3 regions of the Mesorhizobium sp. 113-1-2 genome follow, and region 1 is predicted to be linked to each of the others. Evidence: riboswitches for the same ligand, from Rfam matches in the RefSeq annotation. Region 1 holds a riboswitch; each other region holds the start of a gene.
What was found. A riboswitch is a leader RNA that binds a small molecule or an ion and turns the genes downstream of it on or off. The one in region 1 is predicted to bind cobalamin.
Positions count from the first base shown of each region.

Region 2: another riboswitch for cobalamin. It lies ahead of JN279_RS01945 (aromatic ring-hydroxylating oxygenase subunit alpha); the one in region 1 lies ahead of metE (5-methyltetrahydropteroyltriglutamate--homocysteine S-methyltransferase).
Region 3: another riboswitch for cobalamin. It lies ahead of bluB (5,6-dimethylbenzimidazole synthase); the one in region 1 lies ahead of metE (5-methyltetrahydropteroyltriglutamate--homocysteine S-methyltransferase).

Region 1 covers NZ_AP023242.1:7,478,506-7,486,043, forward strand. The annotation lists gene JN279_RS35890 (SIR2 family protein) at 1-606, shown strand, start outside; cobalamin riboswitch at 1,135-1,334, shown strand; gene metE (5-methyltetrahydropteroyltriglutamate--homocysteine S-methyltransferase) at 1,451-3,781, shown strand; gene JN279_RS35900 (DUF982 domain-containing protein) at 4,492-4,740, opposite strand; gene JN279_RS35905 (DUF982 domain-containing protein) at 5,018-5,320, opposite strand; gene JN279_RS35910 (MucR family transcriptional regulator) at 5,566-6,030, shown strand; gene JN279_RS38780 (cold-shock protein) at 6,288-6,887, opposite strand; gene JN279_RS35920 (adenosine kinase) at 7,267-7,538, opposite strand, start outside.
Region 2 covers NZ_AP023242.1:429,000-436,537, forward strand. The annotation lists gene JN279_RS01925 (ABC transporter ATP-binding protein) at 1-124, shown strand, start outside; gene JN279_RS01930 (DUF680 domain-containing protein) at 228-467, opposite strand; gene JN279_RS01935 (DUF680 domain-containing protein) at 536-748, opposite strand; gene JN279_RS01940 (DUF680 domain-containing protein) at 822-1,019, opposite strand; cobalamin riboswitch at 1,515-1,715, shown strand; gene JN279_RS01945 (aromatic ring-hydroxylating oxygenase subunit alpha) at 1,832-3,079, shown strand; gene JN279_RS01950 (hybrid-cluster NAD(P)-dependent oxidoreductase) at 3,102-4,202, shown strand; gene JN279_RS01955 (PqqD family protein) at 4,349-4,777, shown strand; gene JN279_RS01960 (serine kinase) at 4,810-5,859, shown strand; gene JN279_RS01965 (glycosyltransferase family 2 protein) at 5,874-6,611, shown strand; gene JN279_RS01970 (glycosyltransferase family 2 protein) at 6,611-7,366, shown strand; gene JN279_RS01975 (glycosyltransferase family 2 protein) at 7,366-7,538, shown strand, end outside.
Region 3 covers NZ_AP023242.1:5,951,464-5,959,001, forward strand. The annotation lists gene JN279_RS29045 (hypothetical protein) at 1-186, opposite strand, end outside; gene dxs (1-deoxy-D-xylulose-5-phosphate synthase) at 363-2,276, opposite strand; gene JN279_RS29055 (pirin family protein) at 2,461-3,381, opposite strand; gene JN279_RS29060 (DUF2277 domain-containing protein) at 3,422-3,688, opposite strand; gene JN279_RS29065 (exodeoxyribonuclease VII small subunit) at 3,787-4,038, opposite strand; gene JN279_RS29070 (histone deacetylase family protein) at 4,042-4,968, opposite strand; cobalamin riboswitch at 5,090-5,269, shown strand; partial or broken gene bluB (5,6-dimethylbenzimidazole synthase) at 5,363-5,947, shown strand; gene JN279_RS29080 (hypothetical protein) at 6,055-7,038, opposite strand; gene JN279_RS29085 (TetR/AcrR family transcriptional regulator) at 7,143-7,538, opposite strand, start outside.

The sequences.
Region 1 (7,538 bases):
TTCTTGGTCGAACATTTTACCTGCTTCCTGCCATTGTGGCAGCATGTTGCACTGGCCAATCTGGGAGCGCGGTCGATATTCACGACCAACTACGATGAGCTAGTTGAGCTTGGCTACAAATCGAGTAGCTCTCTCCCCCCGGACATAATTTATGATGATAGGCAAGCTTTGAGCGGTCGCATGCCGCTCTACAAGCCGCACGGAAGTTTAACCTACGCCCACGAGCCGGTCGGTAAAGGTGGCTTGGTTATAACTCAATTCGATTATTTTGAAATGATATCATCGTATCGAAAGATGATATCAAAAGCCATGGGCGGATTTGAGAACAGCTGCGTCCTACTCATTGGATATTCTTTCAGTGATATGGACATTGGTGCTGAATTATACTCAATCAGGCAGAAAAACCGAGGCATCCCTTGGTACACTGTCTTTCCAAGAGATGATCATCAGGTTCGGAAGATGTACTCGAATCGACTGTTTATAAATCAGATCAATATGGATTTCGAGCAATTCATGACTAAACTGGACAATCGCGTTAACTTTTTGCCTCCTGAGCTGAAAAATAGTCGAATCAAGAAACTCAGGGCGGCCGGGCGTATCCAATGAAATCAAGAATGAAGAAGCCCTACAGTTGACCGGGCTTTCTCTTGATGCGGCCTTGTGTGCTCGCTCGGGCACATGCTCAATAATGTGGGCGAAGGGTAGGAAATTCACTATCGGCACGAACCCGCTCCAACCAATCCTCGCCCGCGATTGGGTTCCCAAAGCCGCGTTCGCGGCCTCGCGTAAGAACCGCCCGCTGCATATCTGACGGTTGCAAAGTCTTGCGGATCAGCGCCGATCCACGGCGCTTCGTTCTTGGTGGCCTCGGTGAGGCCGGAGCTTTTCCTTTTCTCGTTGAGATAGTTGGAAGGCTCGCACATCAGCGGCATTGGCAACGTCGGCCGCATGCGACAACGCCTGTTGCGACACGCTCTTTTCGTGCCGATGGGACAAAGACCTCTCCGAGCCTGCACTGATAAGAGGCGGCATCGTAAGCGGCTTTGGGCGAAAGAGACCGATCAGCGCAAGGGCATTATTCGCATCATCACATAAACATCTCGTTATATGTATTGACAAGGAGCGAAGCTGCTGTGATTGTGCGCATGTCGTGGTTCTCCGCGCGGCACTGCCGTAGCGGAGCTAAGAGGGAAGCCGGTGCGATGCCGGCGCTGCCCCCGCAACTGTTAGCGGCGAGCCAAGCCCATTGGTGTCACTGAGGCGAACGGCCTCGGGAAGACGGGCAGAGGCTTTGACCCGCGAGCCAGGAGACCTGCCACGACGAACAACGTCCACGGGCGGGGTGTCTCGGTGGCCGCGGTAGCCTGGCTTCGTGCCGCCTACTCGCGCGTTCCTTGTCCCCACGCCCCAACCATCGGGGTATGGCATGACTGTCTCTCAACAAATTCCAGTGGCAACGCTCGGCGTGCCGCGTATCGGTCGACGGCGGGAACTCAAATTCGCGCTTGAAAGCTACTGGTCCGGAAAATCTCCCGCTGCCGACCTGCTCGCGACGGCGAAGGCGCTACGCGCCGCCAGCTGGAGGGAGCAGCACGATCGCGGCGTGTCGAAAATCCCGTCCAACGATTTCTCGCTTTATGACCATGTGCTCGACACCGTCGCCATGGTCGGCGCCGTGCCGGCACGATACACCTGGACTGACGGCGAGGTCCCACTCGATACCTATTTCGCCATGGCGCGCGGCAACCAAGATCAGGCCGCTGATTGCGGACATGCCGGTGACGAGCATGCGGCCAACGGGCATGGCCTTGCCGCGATGGAAATGACCAAATGGTTCGACACCAACTATCACTACATTGTGCCGGAACTTACCGACGATCAGAGCTTTGCCCTCTCGTCGGCGAAACCGGTCGATCATTTCCTCGAGGCCAAGGCGCTCGGCATCCACACGCGCCCGGTCCTGCTTGGACCGGTTACCTTTCTCAAGTTGGCGAAGTCACCTGAGGAAGGTTTCAACCCTATCGCGCTCCTGCCACGGCTGCTGCCCGTCTACGAGGAGCTCCTGCGGAGGCTGAAGCTCGCGGGAGCCGATTGGGTACAGATCGATGAGCCGGCGCTCGTGCTGGATCTGATTCCCAACGAACGGGATGCGCTCCAATTCGCCTACTGCCGGCTGGCGAAAGCAGCACCCGAGTTGAAGATCATGGTCGCTACCTATTTCGGATCGCTGGGAGACAATCTCGAGACCGCAATTTCTCTGCCCGTGGCGGGACTGCACGTCGATCTCGTGCGCGCTCCAGAGCAGTTGGAGACCGTCGGCCGGCTCGCGCAGAAGGAACTTGTGCTCTCGCTCGGGCTGATCGACGGCCGCAACGTCTGGCGCGCGAACCTGCCTGCCATACTTGACCGCATCAAGCCGATCGTCGCCGACTGGCCGTTGGACCGCGTGGAGATCGCCCCGTCCTGCTCGATGCTGCATGTGCCGATCGACCTGGACATGGAGACGACACTCGATGCGGACGTGAAATCGTGGCTCGCCTTCGCGGCGCAAAAAACCGACGAGCTGGTCGTGCTCGCCCGTGCCCTGGCTGAAGGCCGGGACGCGGTCGCCGCCGAACTAGAGGCGTCGGCTGAGGCTGCCGCCGCTCGCGCGACATCCGCTAAGGTGCATGATCCGCTCGTCGAAGGTCGGGTCGCCAGCATCAAGGTCGCCATGACGCGCCGGAAGAGCGCATTCGACGTGCGCTCCAAGCTTCAGGCCGACACGTTTGGCTTGCCATCCTTCCCCACCACGACGATTGGCTCCTTCCCGCAAACAGCCGAGGTTCGCAAGGCGCGGGCAGCCCATGCCAAAGGCGAGCTGAGTTACGTCGACTATGAGGCGTTCCTGAAGAAAGAGATAGAAGCCGCCGTTCGCTGGCAAGAAGAGATCGGACTCGACGTGCTGGTCCACGGCGAATTCGAGCGCAACGATATGGTGCAGTATTTCGCCGAGCAGCTCCGCGGCTTTGCCTTCACGCAGCATGGGTGGGTGCAGAGCTATGGCTCGCGCTTTGTGCGACCCCCGATCATCATTGGCGATGTGTCGCGACAAAATCCGATGACACTACACTGGTGGCGATACGCCCAGTCGCTGACGCTAAAGCCGGTGAAGGGCATGCTTACCGGCCCGGTGACGATCCTCAACTGGTCCTTCGTCCGAGACGACCTTGCCCGCTCAGCCGTCTGCCGCCAGGTCGCGCTCGCCATTCGCGATGAAGTGAGCGACCTCGAAAAGGCCGGCGCCAAGATGATCCAGATCGACGAAGCCGCACTGCGCGAGGGCTTGCCGCTTCGTGAGGCCGACTGGGAAACCTATCTCGACTGGGCCGTCGAATGCTTCCGGCTGGCTTCAACGGCGGTTGGCGATGCGACCCAGATTCACACCCATATGTGCTACTCCGAGTTCGGCGACATCGTGGACGCGATTGCTGCAATGGATGCCGATGTGATCTCCATTGAAACCTCGCGCTCGCAGATGGAACTGCTCGATACGCTGCGAACCTTCAAGTATCCGAACGAGATCGGTCCTGGTGTCTATGACATTCACTCGCCGCGGGTCCCGGAAGTGGGCGAGATTTCCAACCTCATCATGCTTGCGCGCGATCGATTGTCGGATGGCCAACTGTGGGTGAATCCCGACTGCGGTCTCAAAACGCGCAGATGGGAGGAGGTCCGCCCTGCCCTGGTGAACATGGTGGCTGCAGCACGCGCAATTCGGGAAAAAGCGCAGACCGCGTAGGGCTCGGTGCCCCTCGCCGGCGGTGAGCGGCAACGCCACACCGGGCATCGAGGGGGAGTCTATCCGGCGCACCCAAGGCAATCGAGCTGCCGGTGACGAAACGCCTCGGCAAGCTTGGCCTGGCCGCGGCCCTTGTTACGGCGCGTTGAAGTCAGCTGTTCCAGAGGCCTCCGTTGGCGGGCGATCGAGGAGGCTTGGGCCTCAAATGAGCCGGCCAGAAACGAGACGGCTCTCCGCCAGCCCGTTTCGGATTATTCCGTATTGGGATAATCGAAATCACTATCGTCTCCCCGCCCTTGGTCGCCGAAACCCCAGTCCCGACCATCGGGAGAAGCATCGGCGATCACGCGCTGGTCCGCGGAGCGTGTTCCGGGAACCGGATACAGGGCCAAGCTGGGGAAGGTTCAAACGGCACTTGTGGAGACTGTTGAGGCGGCATCGAGGCTCCGCCATCTGCAGCGGGCCAATTCCCGCTTGATGGCTCCGTCTGCCTCTGGCTGCAATCACGATCACCGCGACGGCGAAGCCGAGCGGCCGCAGCTGGCTGGCGGACCCTTGTGCTTCGATGGTGGAAGATCAGGCGCCGGACCAGGAAAGCCGTCGCGGAAGGAGAGGGGTTGGCTTGCACCTGGCGATGCCGGCAGGGGTATTCGGAGCGCGCTCAATAGCGATGTGCAGATGGCCGAAATTCATGAGCGGCGCCCTAAATCTCAATCGCTGCGTAGAATGCGTGCTTCGAGCGCGGCTGCGACGAAAGCTCGTCGAGCGGCTGGTGGATGGGTCTTACCGCGTAACACCTGCAGACAGGTGTCCATCGCAATTCTGCGCTTATCGGTCTTATGATGCAGATCCCGCAGCAATATAGCGGCCGCGTCGTTGACGTCGAACACGATACGCTCCGAGCTGCGGCGGCTAACCTGAACAACGACTGGCCTCTCAAATCTGATCAAGCCGGTCATCTCTCCCCTCCTCCACAGCCACTATGCGGCAAACAGCCCCGGGTCGCATTTATTTACTCAGCCGAACGCCACCGCTGCATCTGCGCCGCCGAACCTGGCCATTGCCGACCAAGCGATCGCCATGAGCTGCGTCTGGCCATGGTCAGGTTGCGTGCGATCTGCGGTTTTGTAGTCGGTGGTGAGGAACTGCTTCTCACTCGCGTGGTCTAGCTGTGAAACCTGGACATACTGCACTGTTTGACGCGTCTCGCGCCAGTCTCAAACATGCCGTCGAAGTCTACACCTGCACTTTTCCACTGCCCGATCTGCAGGCGGCGATCCACTGCATCGCGGAGGTTGAATCTTCCAAGATGGCGACCCGCTTCGCAAAGCCGAAAAAGGCATTGCGCGCCGTGCTTACCGGCTTGCGCCCATCGTACGCATCGTAGCATGCCCTCAGGGCGGCTTCGTGGATCATGTCTCTGCGATCTTCCGGCCATTCATTGAGAAAATCGATTGCATCCGCAAGGCCGGCGATCTCTTGGATGATGTGCGTTGCGCGCCTCACGAAAAGCGGGCTGCTGAAAGCCTCAGCGTTCATTCGTTCCTCCAACCTTCCAAATAGCCAATTTGTGTGAAGAGGCGCCGCATCGACGCGAGGCGACCCTGACACAATGTGTTGTCAGGGCGATGACGGTTCAAGAGGAAGATCCGCGACGGCGACCGGGCGTGCAGCGATCCGCCAACACATCATGCAATGGCTTTGGTTGCCATCAAACGCGGTCGTCACTATTAAGCTACGAGATGATTCTTACCCGGCTACTCTAATTCCGCAGGAGCGTTTTCATGACCGAAGAAACCGAGAGCAAAGCCGACAACCTCATCGAACTCACCGCCCATGTCGTCTCAGCCTATGTTTCGAACAATCCGGTTCCCGTCGGTGAACTGCCTGGGCTTATCGGCCAGATCCACATCGCATTGAAAGGCACTGCTGGTGGTGCCGCACCAGAAAAATCGGAAGCTCTCAAGCCTGCCGTACCGATCAGAAAATCGGTTACACCCGATTATATTGTCAGCCTTGAGGACGGTAAGAAGTTCAAGTCGCTCAAGCGTCACCTGGCTACCCACTATGGCCTTACGCCCGACGAATATCGCGCAAAATGGGAGCTGCCGGCGGACTATCCCATGGTGGCGCCGAACTACGCTGCGGCGCGCTCGGCATTGGCCAAGACCATGGGTCTGGGCCGCAAGCCGAAGGAACCGGGAGCGCCGGCACCTGCCAAGCGTGCCCGCAAGAAAGCCGCAGCCTGACCGCAATTTTTCAGGATGGGCTAGGCGGATCAGGCATGATTTCGCACTCGCGAGATAAAATTTGTGCGTTGCAATATCCGGGGCGATCGGTATGATCATGGTGTCGGCCATCTACTCCTCCCAGATGTGGTGCCGACGCTGAATGAGGCGCACCTCCTCCCGCGTCTCATTCTAAATCGAGCCCGCTGCCACCTCCTCCCGGTAGCGGGCTTTTTCTTTGTCTGAGGCGCGATTTCGGTAGGCCAACGCATTTGGCTCTAAGCGAGGCGAATGCTCCGAACTTCCAGGCCTTTCTTGCCCTGCCCGCATTGGACAAACACCTTCTGACCCTCCATCAGCATGCTGAGTCCTGAGCGGGTCAGCGCGGTGGCATGAACGAAGATGTCCTTCTCACCGTTTTCAGGTGCAATGAAGCCGAAGCCCTTTTGGGGATTGTACCATTTGACCGTGGCCTCGCTCTCCAACTGGGCGCTCGTCCCGGCGGTGGACTCTCCAGCGCAACGCGTATGCACCTGAGGTTTCGCGGTCTGACCGCCTACCTCCAGCACTTGCGCGACCTGATGACCTCTTGGACTTTCTTCCGTTGTGACCTTGAGACGCGTTCCCTCGGAAACACCGCGGCTCCCGGCCGCCTCCAGCACCCGGATGTGCAGATAGGCCTCGATGCCCTCCGGCAATTTGACAAAGCCAAAACCCTTGCTGGTGTTGAACCACACCACTTCGGCGTCGACAGGATCCGCGGTTACAGTGGACGAACGCTGAAAGTAGCTTAGCTCGGAAGGCCGTTCCGCAAAAGAAACCGGGTCATCGTCATGACGATGCCGGCGTGGCTCACGATGGTCTTTATATTTTCCCATGATCGTCTCGACTCGGCTGAACACCTCATTGCGCCTCCCGGCAGGATAATCTCAATCGGGCGATGCATTGATGTCAATTCACCAGTTGGCCGCTTCACCCGCTCTATCGCATCACGATCCCGGCCGACCTGTTGCCACACGAAGTCGACGATGGCGGATGAGCAATATGCGACAGGTCGACCTGCTGATCCGAACGCGTTCCCCATATCGCACGGCAAAAGGGTCGCGCTGAAGGGCGGCACCGCGATCAACCGTTTCGATCGTGACACGCCCCGGGCTGCCGCCTCACGCGGATGCGCATCCGACATTTCGATTTACGCGCAATTTACCCGCACAGCCTGCAGGAGGGAGACGGGCAGCTTGTCGTTGAGTCGTCCGGCTAGATCAACCCCGCCTGCTCAGCCTCGCGGCGCAAATTCTGCCGTGGCCTGGGGCCGATCTGCTGGATCACCAATCCGGCCGCCAGTGAGCCAAGGTCGCCGCAGGTCTTGAGGTCGCGGCCCTGCGTATAGCCATGCAGGAAACCGGCGGCGTAGAGATCGCCGGCGCCGGTCGTGTCGACCAGTTCCCGGATCGCCGTCGCTTGGATGACCACGGTCTCGTTGCCGCGCACGATGACCGAGCCCTTTTCTGAGCGGGTGACGGCGGCGA
Region 2 (7,538 bases), 890 kb from region 1:
TGGCAATGTCGAGGTCAAGCGCGGTTCGACGCTGCGGCTGAGTGCCAATGCCGAGGACCTGCATATCTTCGATGCGGACGGACATTCCTTCGCGCTGCAGAAGCCGGAAGCAAAAGCGGCCTGAGGCCGCCAGTCTTGCTGGGTCGAGAGTCCTGCCGGGTCGAGGCGACACAAAAAGAGCGGCGGGCCAAGCCCGCCGCTCTTTTTTGGAAGATTAGCTTCAGCTCTTAGTGGTTGCCGAAGAGGTTCCGGTCGCTGCCCTGAGGCGCCGACTTCTGCGCGTCGCCCGACGAATTGAGCAACTTGTAGACGGGCGAACCGCTGTCGCGGATCGAAGCCGTACGCGAGTTGTCAACTGAAGTCGCGGCAGGCTGGTTGGCGGCATTGGAGCCATAATTGTCGCTGCCGGCGAAAGCACTGCCGGAGATGGCCAGAACGGCGGCGGTGGCAAGGATGATTTTCTTCATTTCAAGTCTCCTGAATTTCTGGATTTCGCCGGGACAGTGGGCACGCCCACCGTCCCGCTGCGAACCGGCTATTGGTTGTTGCCGAAAAGGTTGCGGTCAGCGCCCTGCTGCGCAGGCGCCTGAGTGGCCGGAGCCGACTTCTTGATCGAAGCGGTGTACGAGCTGTCGTTCGAAGCAGCAGCAGGCTGGTTGGCGCCATTGGAGCCATAGTTGTCGCTGCCGGCGAAAGCGCTGCCGGAAATGGCCAGAACGGCGGCGGCAGCAATGATGATCTTCTTCATTCGAGTCTCCTGAATTTCTTGAGGTCGGCCAGAGCGGCGAGGCGAAAAACCCGCCATTGGCCGGGATCGGCTGTTAGTTGTTGCCGAAGAGGTTGCGGTCAGCACCCTGGACCGGCGCCTGAGCAGCCGGCTCCGACTTCTTGGTCGAAGCGGTGTGCTGGCTGTCGACAGCCGTTGCTGCAGCGGCATTCGAACCATAGTGGTCGCTACCAGCGAAGGCGCTGCCGGAAATGGCCAGAAGGGCGACGGCAGTGAGAACAATCTTTTTCATTTTTGGTACTCCAGTATTTTTCTGTCCGTCTAGCGGCGTGTCTTGGGATTAAAATCGCGTCGTTCGGACAGGCCCGATGTGGGAAAGCCAGCTAGCCGTTTCCAATCACGAAGTTGTTTGCCGTGGACCAAGAATCCACCACTTGAAATTGTACCATGGCCTTCTACGTCAGATATTTCACTCTTTGATATCAGCATGTTAGGTGAAACCAGCGCTGCGATCACCAACTGTATCGAAGCCTCAGCGTTCACACCGTCCTGCACGCACCGTCAACAGAAACGAACCGTTCGGTTCGATTTTAGAATCTGCTAATAGTCACTTTTCGAAACCGTTAACCTTTTAGGCGCCCATTCCGGACCGATTCTGACGGCGGGCACTGCCGTCAACGAAAACGATTTTTCGTGACCGCTGTGCTTGACCCGATCATTGCGCATGCGTGTCGCGCCACATGGATGCGATGTCGCTTTCATGCCGATGTCGCAAACGCTGTCGTGATTAGATCATGGCATCTCAGGTGCCGCTTCGTGACGACGAGGCGGAGAATTGGGAAGCCGGTCAAAGTCCGGCGCTGCCCCCGCAACGGTGGTGGAGTTCAAGTCGCAACGGGAGACCACTGGGCGAGAGCCTGGGAAGGTGTCGCGACCGTCCGCAAGGACACTCCAGAGCCCGGAAACCAGCCCGAGATATCTAGACTCGACTGATCGCGGTGGGCGGTCAAGAGGCGGATGGCGCATGCCCGGCTTTCGCCGGCCTGCGTCCGATCCTTCCTCAATCACCACCATAGTCAGTCCTTAAATAGAAGAGGACAGGACATGGATGCGCGCAACGATATGCTGAGGCTCTTGAACAGCCGCAGAGAGGGCTTCTCGCTGGAGCAGCCCTTCTACACGGATCCCGATTTCTTCAAGCTCGACATGGAGCTGATCTGGTATCGCGACTGGCTGTTCGTCGGCCATGATTGCGAACTGCCGAAGCCCGGCAGTTTCATCACCGTGCAGATCGGCGACTATCCGGTCGTGCTGGTGCGCGATCAGCAGGGCAAGATCAACGCCTTCCACAATTCCTGCCGCCATCGCGGCAGCCGTGTCTGCAACACCGACAAGGGCACGGCCGCCAAGCTGGTCTGCCCCTATCACCAGTGGACCTATGAGCTGGACGGAAGGCTGCTGTTTGCCCGCCAGATGGCCGACGGTTTCGACAAGAGCCAGTTCAGCCTGAAGCCGGTCGCCTGCGAAAGCGTGGCCGGCTATATCTTCATCTGCCTGGCCAAGGTACCCGCCGACTTCGCGCCGATGCGGGCGATGATCGAACCCTATCTCAAGCCGCACCGGCTCGGCGAAGCAAAGATCGCCTTCGAGAGCACGATCGTCGAGAAGGGCAACTGGAAGCTCGTCTGGGAAAACAACCGCGAGTGCTACCATTGCGCCGGTAATCACCCGGAACTGTGCAAGACCTTCCCGGAAGCACCGACTGTGACCGGCGTGCAAGGCGCCGACAGCGATCCGGAGATGCTGGCGCACTGGGCCAAATGTGAGGCGGCCGGCCTGCCGAGCAAGTTCCGCATCGACCCGGCCGGGCAATACCGCGCCACAAGGGCGCCGCTGCTGCGCGACGCGGTCAGCTACACGATGAACGGCAAGCGGGCGGTGAAGAAGAACCTCTCCGACACGGTCTCCGCCGACCGTATCGGCACGTTGATGCACTATCACTACCCGACGACCTGGAACCATATCCTCATCGACCATGCCGTCACCTTCCGCGTGCTGCCGATCAGCGCCACGGAAACGGCGGTGACGACCAAATGGCTGGTGCACAAGGATGCGGTCGAGGGCATCGATTACGATCTTGCCGAACTCACCCATGTCTGGACCGAGACCAACGACCAGGACCGCCGCATCGTCGAGGAAAACGCCTTCGGCATCCTGTCGCCTGCCTATGAACCCGGTCCTTATTCGGAGCTGCACGAGGGCGGCGTGATCCAGTTCGTCGACTGGTACGCCCGTTTCATCGGCCCGCGCCTTGCCGACGATGGCCGGCCGGCCCTGCGCAGCGTTGCTTGAGAGAGGTTGAGGGATGAATGCGATGACGGATCTTGGGCTCTATCGCCATCTCGACCAGATGGCGCCCTGGAACGACAGGCTGCAGGTGCTGGAAGTGATCGGCGTCAGCGACGAGGCGCCTGACGTCAAGACCTTCACCTTTCGCTCCGATAACCAGACCTGGTTCCGCTACAAGCCAGGCCAGTTCGTGACGTTGGAACTGCCGACATCGGATGGGCCGCTGATGCGCACCTATACGCTGTCGTCCTCGCCGTCGCGGCCGTTCTCGATCGCCGTGACGGTGAAGGCGCAGGCCGGCAGTATCGGTACGCGTTGGATGTTCGATAATCTGAAGCCAGGTTCCCACGTCAAGGCCTACGGGCCGGCCGGCGATTTTTCGCTGCACAGCCACCCGGCGGCCAAATATCTGTTCATCTCCGCCGGTTCCGGCGTGACGCCGATGATGTCGATGCTGCGCTGGCTGAACGATTGCGCGCCATGGACTGATGTCGGCTTCGTCAACTGCGCGCGGCGCGCCGAAGAGATCATCTTCCGCAAGGAGCTCGAACTGCTCGGCGGCCATATGCCGGGCCTGTCGCTCGGCTTCATGATCGAGGAGCGGTCGAGCCGCGAGGGCTGGTACGGCCATATGGGCCGCATCGACGCCATCCGGTTGCCGCTGCTGGCGCCCGATTTCCGCGAACGCGAGATCTTCTGCTGCGGTCCGGATCCCTTCATGCGCGCCGTGCGCGGCATGCTGGACGCCGCCGGCTTCGATATGACGAAATACCACCAGGAGAGCTTTGCCGCGCCCGCGGTGGAGGAAATCCAGGCGCCGTTCGCATTGCCGGCTGAAGACGATGCTGCCGTTCCGGTCGAAGCCAAAACACCGATCCGCTTCGCGCTTTCGGACGTCGACGCCGAGTGCGTCGCCGGCCAGACCGTCCTGCAGACCGCGCGATCTTCGGGCGTGCGGATTCCGGCGGCCTGCGAGTTCGGCCTGTGCGGGACCTGCAAGGTGAAGAAAGTCTCCGGCGCCGTCGAAATGAGCCACAATGGCGGCATCCTCGATCACGAGATCGACGACGGCTTCATCCTCGCCTGTTGCTCGAAGCCGCTGTCGGCTCTCGAAATCGAGGCGTGAACGGTTCGCGATCCAGCTGTTCCCCCAAAACGGCCGACGTCTTGCCGGCACCGCTTGCCTTGCCAACGAAGAACCGAGCGTTTACAGGCGTTGTCAGTGGAAGCGTTCCTGCCGGAGGGCGGGAACTGCGAGGCGGGGCAACAATAATGCGCGATTCCGACGCCTATTCGGTTGCGAGCAGGGACATCGTCTTCGAATCCTTCGATGGCGAGGCCGTGGTGCTCAACCTTGCCAACGGCAAGTATTTCGGCTTCTCCGATTCCGGCAGCAGGGTCTGGCAGGCGCTCTCGTCCGGGGTCGATGCCCGGACCCTGATCGGGCTGAACGCTGGCGGTTCGACACTCGGCGCGGCTGAACTGGAACACTTCATATCGCAATTGCTCGAACTGGGGTTGCTGGTGCCTTCGGAAGCGGCGGCGCGACCGCTGCCGGGCGAGTTGCCTGCCGAGCTTGCCGCCACGAGCGAACCGCTCACGGTGAGCACTCACGACGACCTCGCCGATTTGATCATCGTGGATCCCATTCACGAGGTCGAGGAACCCCTCGGCTGGCCGGCAGTCAAGCAGGCATCCTGACGAGCCGGTCGCGTCTGGGACAGGGGCGCAGGATGCCGCGCGTCACGCTCGAAACCTTGCCGGATTACGCCCGGTATCTCATCACCGCCGCTGAAGAAGCCGCCACACATTATCCGGCGACGCGGACGGTCCGCCTGCCCAGGCTGGAACTGACCGCGCATGTCGCTCCCGGCGTGCTTGCGGATGCGCTTGGCGACGCCTTCGTGGAGGCCGAGGATGACCTGTCGGAGCCATCGACATGCCGCATCTTCACCGTTCATCCCGGCATCGGCGGCATCCCTGAGCCGGCGCAGTGGGGCGACGCGCATTTCACCGAATACGGCTTTGCCGAACGGCTCGCCGGGGTCGGGCTGCGCGGCCACTATTTTCACGATCTGGATTTCTGGCAGGTCTACGATCCGGAGCGCCGCATTGGCGTCCAGCTGATGACCTCGCCCGATGCCTTTCCGCCCTGGGAGCCGACAGCGCCGCTGCGAGCCTTCCTGCACTGGGAATATGCGGCGCGCGGCATGCGGCTGACCCATGCGGGCACGCTGGGCGCCAATGGCAAAGGCGTGCTGCTGGCCGGCGCGGGCGGTGCCGGCAAATCCGGCACCGTCGCCGCCGGCCTGCTCAACGGACTAGACAGCGTCGGCGATGACTATGTGCTGATCGATCTGGCCGGCGGCGTGACCGCGCGGCCGCTGTTTTCAACACTGAAGCAGGACCCGCAAGGTTTCGCACGGCTGGGCTTGAAGCAGCGACTGAGGATCGAGAGCCCCTTGAACTGGCAGGGCAAGCACACGTTTCACATTGCCGACATCGCGCCCCGGCCGGTGCCAGCAGCGCTGGACATCGTTGCGTTGGTGGTGCCACATATCGGCGGTGGCGAGATGAGTTCGATTGTGCCAGTGTCGCGTCGAGACGCCATGATCGCACTAGCACCGTCGGGCATCATGCAGATGCCGGGGGAACGCGAAAGCGGCTTCCGCTTCTTCGGTGATCTTACCCGCCAGTTGCCAAGCTACCGTCTGTCCCTGGGAACGCATCCCGAGGAGATCGCCGGCACGCTTGCGGATTTTCTGACGCGAGTTGTTTCGTGAAATTGAGCGTGATCATGCCTGTCTACAACCGCGAGCGCTATGTCGTTCCGGCCTTGCGCTCGTTGGTGCGCCAGCGCGATGCCGCCGATCTCGACATCATCGTCATTGACGACGGCTCGACCGACGGCTCGGCCGAGGCCGTGCGTTCGATGATGGTCGAGCACCCTTGCATCCGGCTGTTCCGGCAAGAGAATATGGGTGTCGCGAGGACACGCAATGCCGGGCTGAGGCAATTGCCTGCGGACGCCGAGTTCGTTTCGTTCCTGGATTCCGACGACATCTCGCTGGCCGGGCGCTTCAAGACCGATCTTGCGCGTTTCGGCGCGAGCCCCGGCTTGGAGTTAACCTATTCGCTGATGACGCTGGTCGAGCGGATTGACGACGAGAGGCTGGAGCCTGCGGTCGACAGCCGCACCATGACGATGCGGGGCATTTCGCTGAGCACTGCTCTGTTCCGCCGGAGCCTTGTCGAGCGAACGGGCCAATTCGACGAGGAGTTCGAACAGGCCGAGGACACCGACTATCTGCTGCGGGTTTTCGAAACGGGTCCGAACTACGAATTGCTGGACAACGTCGCGGTCTACTACCGGCGCCACGCCGGGAATATCACCAAGGAACATGACAGCCGGGTCCGCAACCATTTGCGTGCAATCCACAAGTCGATGCGACGGCGCAAGGCCGATCCGTCGCTGCGCGAGGTTCAGGGTATTTTCGAGCTGAAGAACCCATCTGCTGATTGGCGGATGATGTGATGCCGAGGCTGAGCGTGATCATGCCGGTCCATAACCGCGAGACCCTTGTGGGCCCGGCACTACGCTCACTGCTCAGGCAGCGTGGCGCCGCCGATCTCGACATCATCGTCATCGATGACGGCTCGACCGATGGATCGGCCGAAGCGGTGCGGTCGCTGATGGTGGAGAACCCCTGCATCCGCCTGTTTCAACAACCCAACATGGGCGTGACCCGGACGCGCAACACCGGGCTGGGACTGCTTGAACCGGAGACCGACCTTGTCTCCTTTCTCGATTCGGACGACATTTCGCCGGTCGGACGCTTTGCGGCCGATATCGAACTCTTCCGCAACGATCCGGGTCTGGATCTCACCTATTCAAGGATGATGCTGGTCGACAAGATCGACGACGAGCACCTGGAACCCACCGCCGACAGCCGTAGCATCACGGTTCGCGGCATCCATTTGTCGGCGGCGATCTTCACGCGCCGGCTTATCGCACGCATCGGCGTCTTCGACGAAGCCTTCAACCAGGCGGAGGACACCGACTACCTGCTGCGCACCTTCGAGAGCGGACCAAGATATGTCATGCCGGAGACCGTGGCCCTCTACTACAGACGCCACCCCGGCAACATGACCAGACAGACCGAGGTCCAGTCGCGTGAATTCATGCGTGCCATCTACAAGTCGATGACCCGCCGCAAGGCAGATCCGACCTTGCGGCGGATCGAGGGCATCTTCGAACTCAAGAAGCTCGCTGACTGGCGGTTCATGTGATGAGTGGCTACAGCGTCGTCATTCCAGCATTCAACGCAAGCGGTACCATCGCCGAGACGCTGCGATCGGTCGCCACCCAGACGGTTCGCCCGGACCTGGTGGTGATCGTCGATGACGGCTCGACCGACGATCTCGCTTCGGCGATCGGCGGAACAGACCTGCCGGTGCAGCT
Region 3 (7,538 bases), 1.5 Mb from region 1:
CGCAGGGTCCGGCACGATCACGAGCTGCGGCACCTGCTTGTAGGAAAAGCCGCCCCTGATATTGCCCATCTTGCCGGCGACGATGCCCAGCGCCGCTTTTTCGAGATTGCGGTCATAGCGCGTCTCGGCGGCGGCCGGCGCGATTATGATGGCCGATAGGGCCACGCCGCACAGAAGCGTCTTCATTCCAATCGTCTCCCTGCCTGACAACCGATCTAGCAGGGCGCCGTTGAAAAACGGCCAAGGGACACGGTAAGCAAAACGCCAAACGGCAGTGTTAACAATGCGTTACGAAATCAAGCCGGCAAACTAATTCAAGCGCTTGAGGTCTTGAGTCAGGCGCGCTGGGGCGGGATTTTAATTCAGGCGCGCTGGGCGCGGGCCGTATGCCCAAGCGCCGTGAATACGGTGCGCACAATGCCAGCGGCATCGAGGCCGGCATCGGCATACATTTTTTCCGGCTTGGCGTGATCGGCGAACACATCGGGCAGCACCAGCGGGCGCACCTTCAGGCCGCTTTCCAGCAATCCTTCATGGGCAAGGAACTGCAGCACATGGCTGGCGAAGCCGCCGATGGCGCCCTCCTCCACCGTCACCAGAACCTCGTGCGAGCGGGCCAGCCGCCGGATCAGATCCTCGTCGAGCGGCTTGGCGAAGCGGGCATCGGCAACGGTGGTCGAAAGCCCGGCTGCGCCAAGCTCCTCGGCAGCGATCAGGCAATCCTGCAAGCGCGTGCCGAAGGACAGCAACGCCACCTTGGTGCCTTCCCTGACGATGCGGCCCTTGCCGAGTTCGAGAACCGAGCCACGCTCCGGCATGTCGACGCCGACGCCATTGCCGCGCGGATAGCGGAAGGCGATCGGGCCGCCATCATAGGCTGCCGCGGTGCGCACCATGTGGCGCAGCTCCGCCTCGTCGGCGGCCGCCATCACGACAAAGCCCGGCAGGCTTGCCAGGAAGGTGGTGTCGAACGCGCCGCAATGGGTGGCACCGTCGGCGCCGACGAAGCCGGCGCGATCGATGGGAAAGCGCACCGGCAGTTTCTGGATCGCGACGTCGTGGACGACCTGGTCGTAGGCGCGCTGCAGGAAGGTCGAATAAATCGCCGCGAACGGCTTATAGCCTTCCGTCGCGAGACCGGCGGCGAAGGTCACCGCATGTTGCTCGGCGATGCCGACATCGAAGGTCCTTGACGGGAACACTTCGCCGAACAGGTCCAGCCCCGTGCCGCTCGGCATGGCGGCGGTGACGGCGACAATACGGTCGTCCTCACGAGCCTCCTGGATCAGGCTTTCGGCGAAAACCTTGGTGTAGGCCGGTGCGTTGGCGGGCGCCTTGGCCTGCGCTCCGGTGATGACGTCGAATTTGTTGACACCGTGATACTTGTCGGCGGCGGCTTCCGCCGGCGCGTAGCCCTTGCCCTTCTGGGTGACGACATGGATCAGCACCGGGCCTTCGCCATTGTCGCGGACGTTTTTCAGAACCGGGATCAGATGCTCGAGATTGTGACCGTCGATCGGGCCGATGTGATAGAAGCCGAGCTCCTCGAACAGCGTGCCGCCGGTGACATAACCGCGTGCATGCTCGACCGCCCTTGTGATCGCACGATCGGCGCGCTTGCCGAGGTAGGAGGTCAGCTTCTTGCCGAAGTCACGCAGGCCGGCATAGGCCTTGCCCGAGGCGAGCCGCGCCAGATAGGCGCTCATCGCGCCCGTCGGCGGCGCGATCGACATGTCGTTGTCGTTGAGGATGACGATGAGCCGGGCATCGAGCGCGCCGGCATTGTTCATGGCCTCATAAGCCATGCCCGCCGACATGGCGCCGTCGCCGATGACGGCGATGACATTGTTGCGGCCGCCGGAGAGGTCGCGGGCGGCGGCCATGCCGAGGCCGGCCGATATCGATGTCGAGGAGTGGGCGGCGCCGAAGGGATCGTACTCGCTCTCGGCACGGCGGGTGAAGCCGGACAGGCCGCCTTCCTGGCGCAGCGTGCGGATGCGGTCTCGCCGCCCGGTCAGGATCTTGTGCGGATAGGCCTGATGGCCGACATCCCAGATCAGCCGGTCCTCCGGCGTGTTGAAGACGTAATGCAGCGCCACCGTCAGTTCGACCACGCCGAGGCCGGCGCCGAGATGACCGCCGGTGCGCGACACCGCGTCGACCAATTCGAGGCGAAGCTCGGATGCCAGTTGCGGCAGCTCGCTCTCGTCAAGCGCGCGCAAATCCGCCGGAATGCGAACCTTGTCGAGAAGCGGCGTATGTGGCGTTGCGTTCACGGGTGCTCAGGCTTTCTATTCAACGGCGAGATAGGCCGCCGGCCTGCGAAAGTAAATGCGTGTCAGTGACGCGGGCCTGCTCCCAAAAGGACAGCGTGTCGAAACAGTCTATGCCCGCGCTTTCAAGTCCTTGTTTTCATGCATATCGTGGCCCCGAAACCGGGCCGCTTTTGGGCGATATTCCTTAGTTTTCCGGCAGCGGGATGAACTCTTCCTCATCTCCAGGAACGATATCGAAGCGGCCCGTCTTCCATTCCTGCTTGGCCTGTTCGATGCGCTCCTTGGACGAGGAAACGAAATTCCACCAGATGTAGCGCTGCGAGCCGAGCGAGGCGCCGCCGAACAGCATGAAATGCGCACCGGTCTGCGACGATACGACGATCTCGTCGCCGGGCCGGAACACCAGCAGCCGTTCGGCCGGAAAGACGTCGCCCGAAATCGCGACCTCGCCTTCCAGCGTGTAGATGGCGCGCTCTTCGGCATCCGCCGGGATTTTCACGCTGGCGCCGGGCGCCAGTCTGAGGTCGGCGTAGAGCGTCTCGGTGTCGGCCCGCACCGGGGAGCGCAACCCTTGAAAATCGCCTATGACGATGCGGCCGCGGACGCCTTCGGCATCGATCTCGGGAAGCCGCAAGCCAGCGGTGTTCTCGAACACCGGCGCCACCTCCTCCTTGCCGTCGGGCAGCGCCAGCCATGTCTGCAGGCCGGAGATCGACATCGGCGCACCACGCAATTCTTCGGGTGTGCGCTCGGAATGCACGATGCCGCGGCCGGCGGTCATCAGATTCACGTCGCCGGGCTGGATGACCATTTCGGTGCCGAGAGAGTCGCGATGACGGATCTTGCCGTCGAACAGATAGGTCACTGTCGACAGGCCGATATGCGGATGCGGACGAACATCCATCGCCTGGCCGCCGCGCAGGATCGCCGGGCCCATGCGGTCGAAGAAGATGAACGGCCCAACCAGCCGCCGCTTGGCGGTCGGCAGAGCGCGACGGACCTCGAAACCGCCAATGTCCTTGGCGTTTGGGATGACCATCAACTCGATCTGGTCGCTGGCGAAGGCGTCGCCGGCTTCAGGGTCTTTTCCCGGAAAGAAGCTCATGGACTCTCCTTTTCAGCGGTCATGGACCGCTTTGGCAGCATCAGGCAAAGCGGATCGCCGCCTTTGCCCGCAGTTTGGCCGCCACCTCTTCGCGATTGCGCGGATGCTGATGGGTTTCCAGCGAATCGAGTAGTTCACGCGCCGATGCCGCGATGGCCTCGACCGCATGGTCGAACGCATGCTGGTTCTGTTTCGACGGCCGTGTCGTTCCGCTCAGCTTGCGGACAAATTGAAGGGCTGCGTCGCGCACTTCGTCATTGGTTGCCGGCGGATCAAAATTGAACAGGGTCTTGATGTTTCTGCACATCGCTTCCGTATCTCCTCTTGTCCAGGGCGCCATCTCAACGGCGACGAACTCTATCCTCAATCACGATGATGTCCAAAACTCGGTTGACGGCTTGCGCCTCATTCCGCGTCGAGCGGCTCGGTTCCGACCGGCTTGCCGTCGCGCGACAGCCGGATCTTTTCGACCTTGTCCTCGGCCGCCTTCAGCAGCCGGTCGCAATGCGCCTTCAGCGCCTCGCCACGCTCATAGATGCGGATCGACTGGTCGAGCGGCACGTCGCCACGCTCCAGATCATCGACGATCTTCTCCAGCGCGTCGAGTGCCTGTTCGAAGCTCATCGCCTTGACGTCTTCGTTGGTCTCAGCAGCCATCACTCATCCTTTCATCAGTCGCCCGACATGGGCGGCGACCGAAAATGCCAGTCCTTGCAGATCGTAGCCGCCCTCGAGCAGGCTGACGAGCCGGTTGCCGCTGTGGCGGGCAGCGCGCTGCATCAGCTGGCCAGTCGCCCAGTCGAAATCGTCCTCGGTCAGGTTGATCTCGGCCAGCGGGTCGCGGTGATGCGCGTCGAAGCCGGCCGAAATGATGATCAGATCGGGCGCGAAATTGTCGAGCGCCGGCAGCACCCGCGACAGGAAGGCATCGCGAAACACCTCGCCGCCGGTCTGTGGCGCCAAGGGCGCGTTGACGATGTTGCCGGCGCCAGTCTCGCTCTTCGCGCCGGTGCCGGGATAAAGCGGCATCTGATGCGTCGAGCAATAGAGCACCGAGGGATCGTCCCAGAAGATATCCTGCGTGCCGTTGCCGTGATGCACGTCCCAGTCGACGACAGCGACGCGCTCGGCGCCATGCTTCTTCTGCGCATAGCGCGCCGCAATCGCCGCCGTGTTGAAGAAACAGAAGCCCATCGCGGTGGTCTTCTCGGCATGATGGCCGGGCGGCCTTGCGGCGACGAAGACATTGTCGGCACGGCCGGCAAAGACGTCGTCGACAGCGGCGTTGGCGGCGCCGATCGCGGTGATCACCGCTTGCCAGCTCTTCGGGCTGGCGGTGGTGTCGGCATCGATGCGGGCAAGGCCCTCCTCGGGAATGGCGGCACGCACGCGGGCGACGAAATCGGCGGGATGGGCGTACAGGATGGTCGCTTCATCGCCCTCCGGCGCCTTGACGCGATCGAGCCCAGCGAAGGCCTCGTCATCCAGCACCCGTTCTATGGCGCGTAAACGGTCCGGCCGCTCGGGATGGCCGGGCGGCGTGATGTGTTCGAGGAAGATCGGATGGGTATAGAGACGAGTGGCCATGCTCCCTATCTAGTGCCCCGGCAACGCGATGGCCATGCGTTGCCGCTTGATGACTGGGGAAAATCACGCATGCGTCCATTGGCGTCGCTGCGGGGATTGGCGCCGCCGAGGCTTCGGCGTAAGGTCGCAGCCACTGCCTGGTGCCCGCCGCAAGCGGGAGAATCGGGAACACGGTTGAACTCCGTGGCGTGCCCAACGCTGTGAGGGGGACCGCGCCGGTAAATGCCACTGTCGATGACGGGAAGGCACCGGACGCGGGTTGATCCCAAGCCAGAAGACCGGCCTGGCAGGCATCGTCATCCGCATGGTCAGGCGGCTGGCATCAATAGCAATCGCAAGGGGACAAGCGATGCCGGAACACATGACCGCTCCTATGGGCGACGGATTTGACCAGATGGCGCGTGACGCGGTCTACCGTGCCATGTTCACGCGGCGCGACGTGCGCAGCCATTTCCTGCCCGACGCGCTCGACGACGGGGTGCTGGCGCGGCTTCTGCTTGCCGCCCATTACGCGCCATCGGTCGGCTTCATGCAGCCCTGGAACTTCATCGTCATTCGCGACGCCAAACGGCGGGAAAAGGTGCGCGACCTGTTCCTGGCTGCGCGCGAACAGGAATTGCCTGAAATCGAGGCGGAACGTCAGGCGCTCTACCGCAAGCTCAAGCTCGAAGGCATCTGCGAAAGCGCCCTCAACATCTGCATCACCTGCGACCGCCAGCGCTCGCAGGGTTCGCCTCTGGGCCGCTGGCACAATCCGGAAATGGATCTCTACAGCACGGTCTGCGCGGTGCAGAATTTCTGGCTGGCGGCGCGCGCCGAAGGCGTAGGCGTCGGCTGGGTCAGCATCATCGAGCCGCAAGCGTTGAAGAGCCTGCTATCCATTCCCGAGCACGTGACGCCGATCGCTTATCTCTGCGTCGGCCGGGTTTCCGAGTTCGCGCCCAAACCGGACCTCGAAACGCATGGCTGGGGCCGGCGGCTGCCGCTGCCCGAATTGATCATGAGCGAGACTTTCTGCGGGCAAGGCGAGGCACCACTCAAGTCAGCTGTGGTGCACCTCAACGCAGTCGCCTGCGCGCCCGCCGATCAGCGGGTTGCGCCTGCGGTGCCCCAGCGCGAGCCGCCAAAGGAGGCCAGCGCCTTGTCCCTCAGCTCCCTGAACTTCGACGACGCCTCGGCCAGCCGGGCATCCCAGGCCGGATCGGGCACCTGGCCGGCTATGGTCTTGAAATAGACCTGCATCAGGCAAGCAATGGCAAATGGCTCGATGAAGGCGGCCTTGAAGGCCCAGGCGAAGACGATTGCCAGCACGAAAGCCCAGCCGGCGAGTTGCCCCGGCATGATGAACAGAATGGCGGCGGCCGGGGCCAGCATCAGCAGGAAAATGACGAAGGACACGCCCCACATGATGACCGCTAGCCAGACGGCGTTCTTGACCATGGTCTTGCCGTTCTGGGCGTAGAGCACGACGCCTTGCCGCGCCGTCTCGAAGGGCGAGGACGAATTGATGCGGATGTTGTAGCCGAGGATGATCTCGTCGACATAGGTGAGCGACAGGCGGATCACCGTGTTGATGAAGGAGACCAGGCCGCTCAGGCCCGGGATCGGCAAGAAGGCGGCGATGCCGCCGAGCAGGCCGGTGATGGCGCGGATGGCGCCCTTGACCAGCTGGTCGACGACAAAAAGGATGTTGGCCTCGGCGAAACGCTCGGTCACGACCTGCCTGGCATAGGCGATCTGGTTCTGGCCGTCGGGGACATCCCGGCCATCGATCAGATGGACCATGACGGCGATATGGCCGGCCTTGACGACGTAGAGGATGTATTCGCGGATCCAGTAGACGGCGATCGAGACGACGCCAAAACCGACCACGCCACCCCACAGGGCAAAGGACATTGGCCCGTCGGGATCGGTGGAGATATGGCCGACGCCATAACCGACTGAAGCACCCGTGCCGGTCGCCATGATGTAGGCCAGCGTGATGCCGAAATAGACGATCATGCGAAAGACAATGAAGGGCCAGGTCCGCATCATGATGGACACCGACCTGCCGATCTCGAAATCCCACATGCTCCGAATCTCCCCTCAGAGATGGGCGAGAAGGATGCGCTCTGCCTGAAGATTGTCAATCGGGGGCGGTGGCCAGCGAGGCGCCCAACGGGGATTTGGGTCTGTTATGAGCCTGGTTTTCTGAGCAGGCCTTCGAGCAGTTGCTTGAACGCCGCCACCACCATCTTCGACGTCGCTTCGGGGTCGTTCGAATTGGCGATCCGCTGCGCTGCCTGGCTGCTCGCCCCGTTGATCAGCCGTGCCGCGGTCTCGGGGTCGACGCCCGGGACGACCACCCCTTCCCCCTGCAGCGCGGTCAGATGATCGGTCATTGAACCGACGCAGGCGCTGGCATTCGGCCAAAGTGCTGGATCGCCCAGCACGGCCGGACCGTCCCGGAACATGATGCGCTGGATTTCCGGCTCCAGCGCCATTTCGATATAAGTTGTGCATTCGTCGACGAAATGCTGCCAGCGGGTCGGCGCTCTCGAGGCGACCTCATTCACCCGGGCAGCCATCTC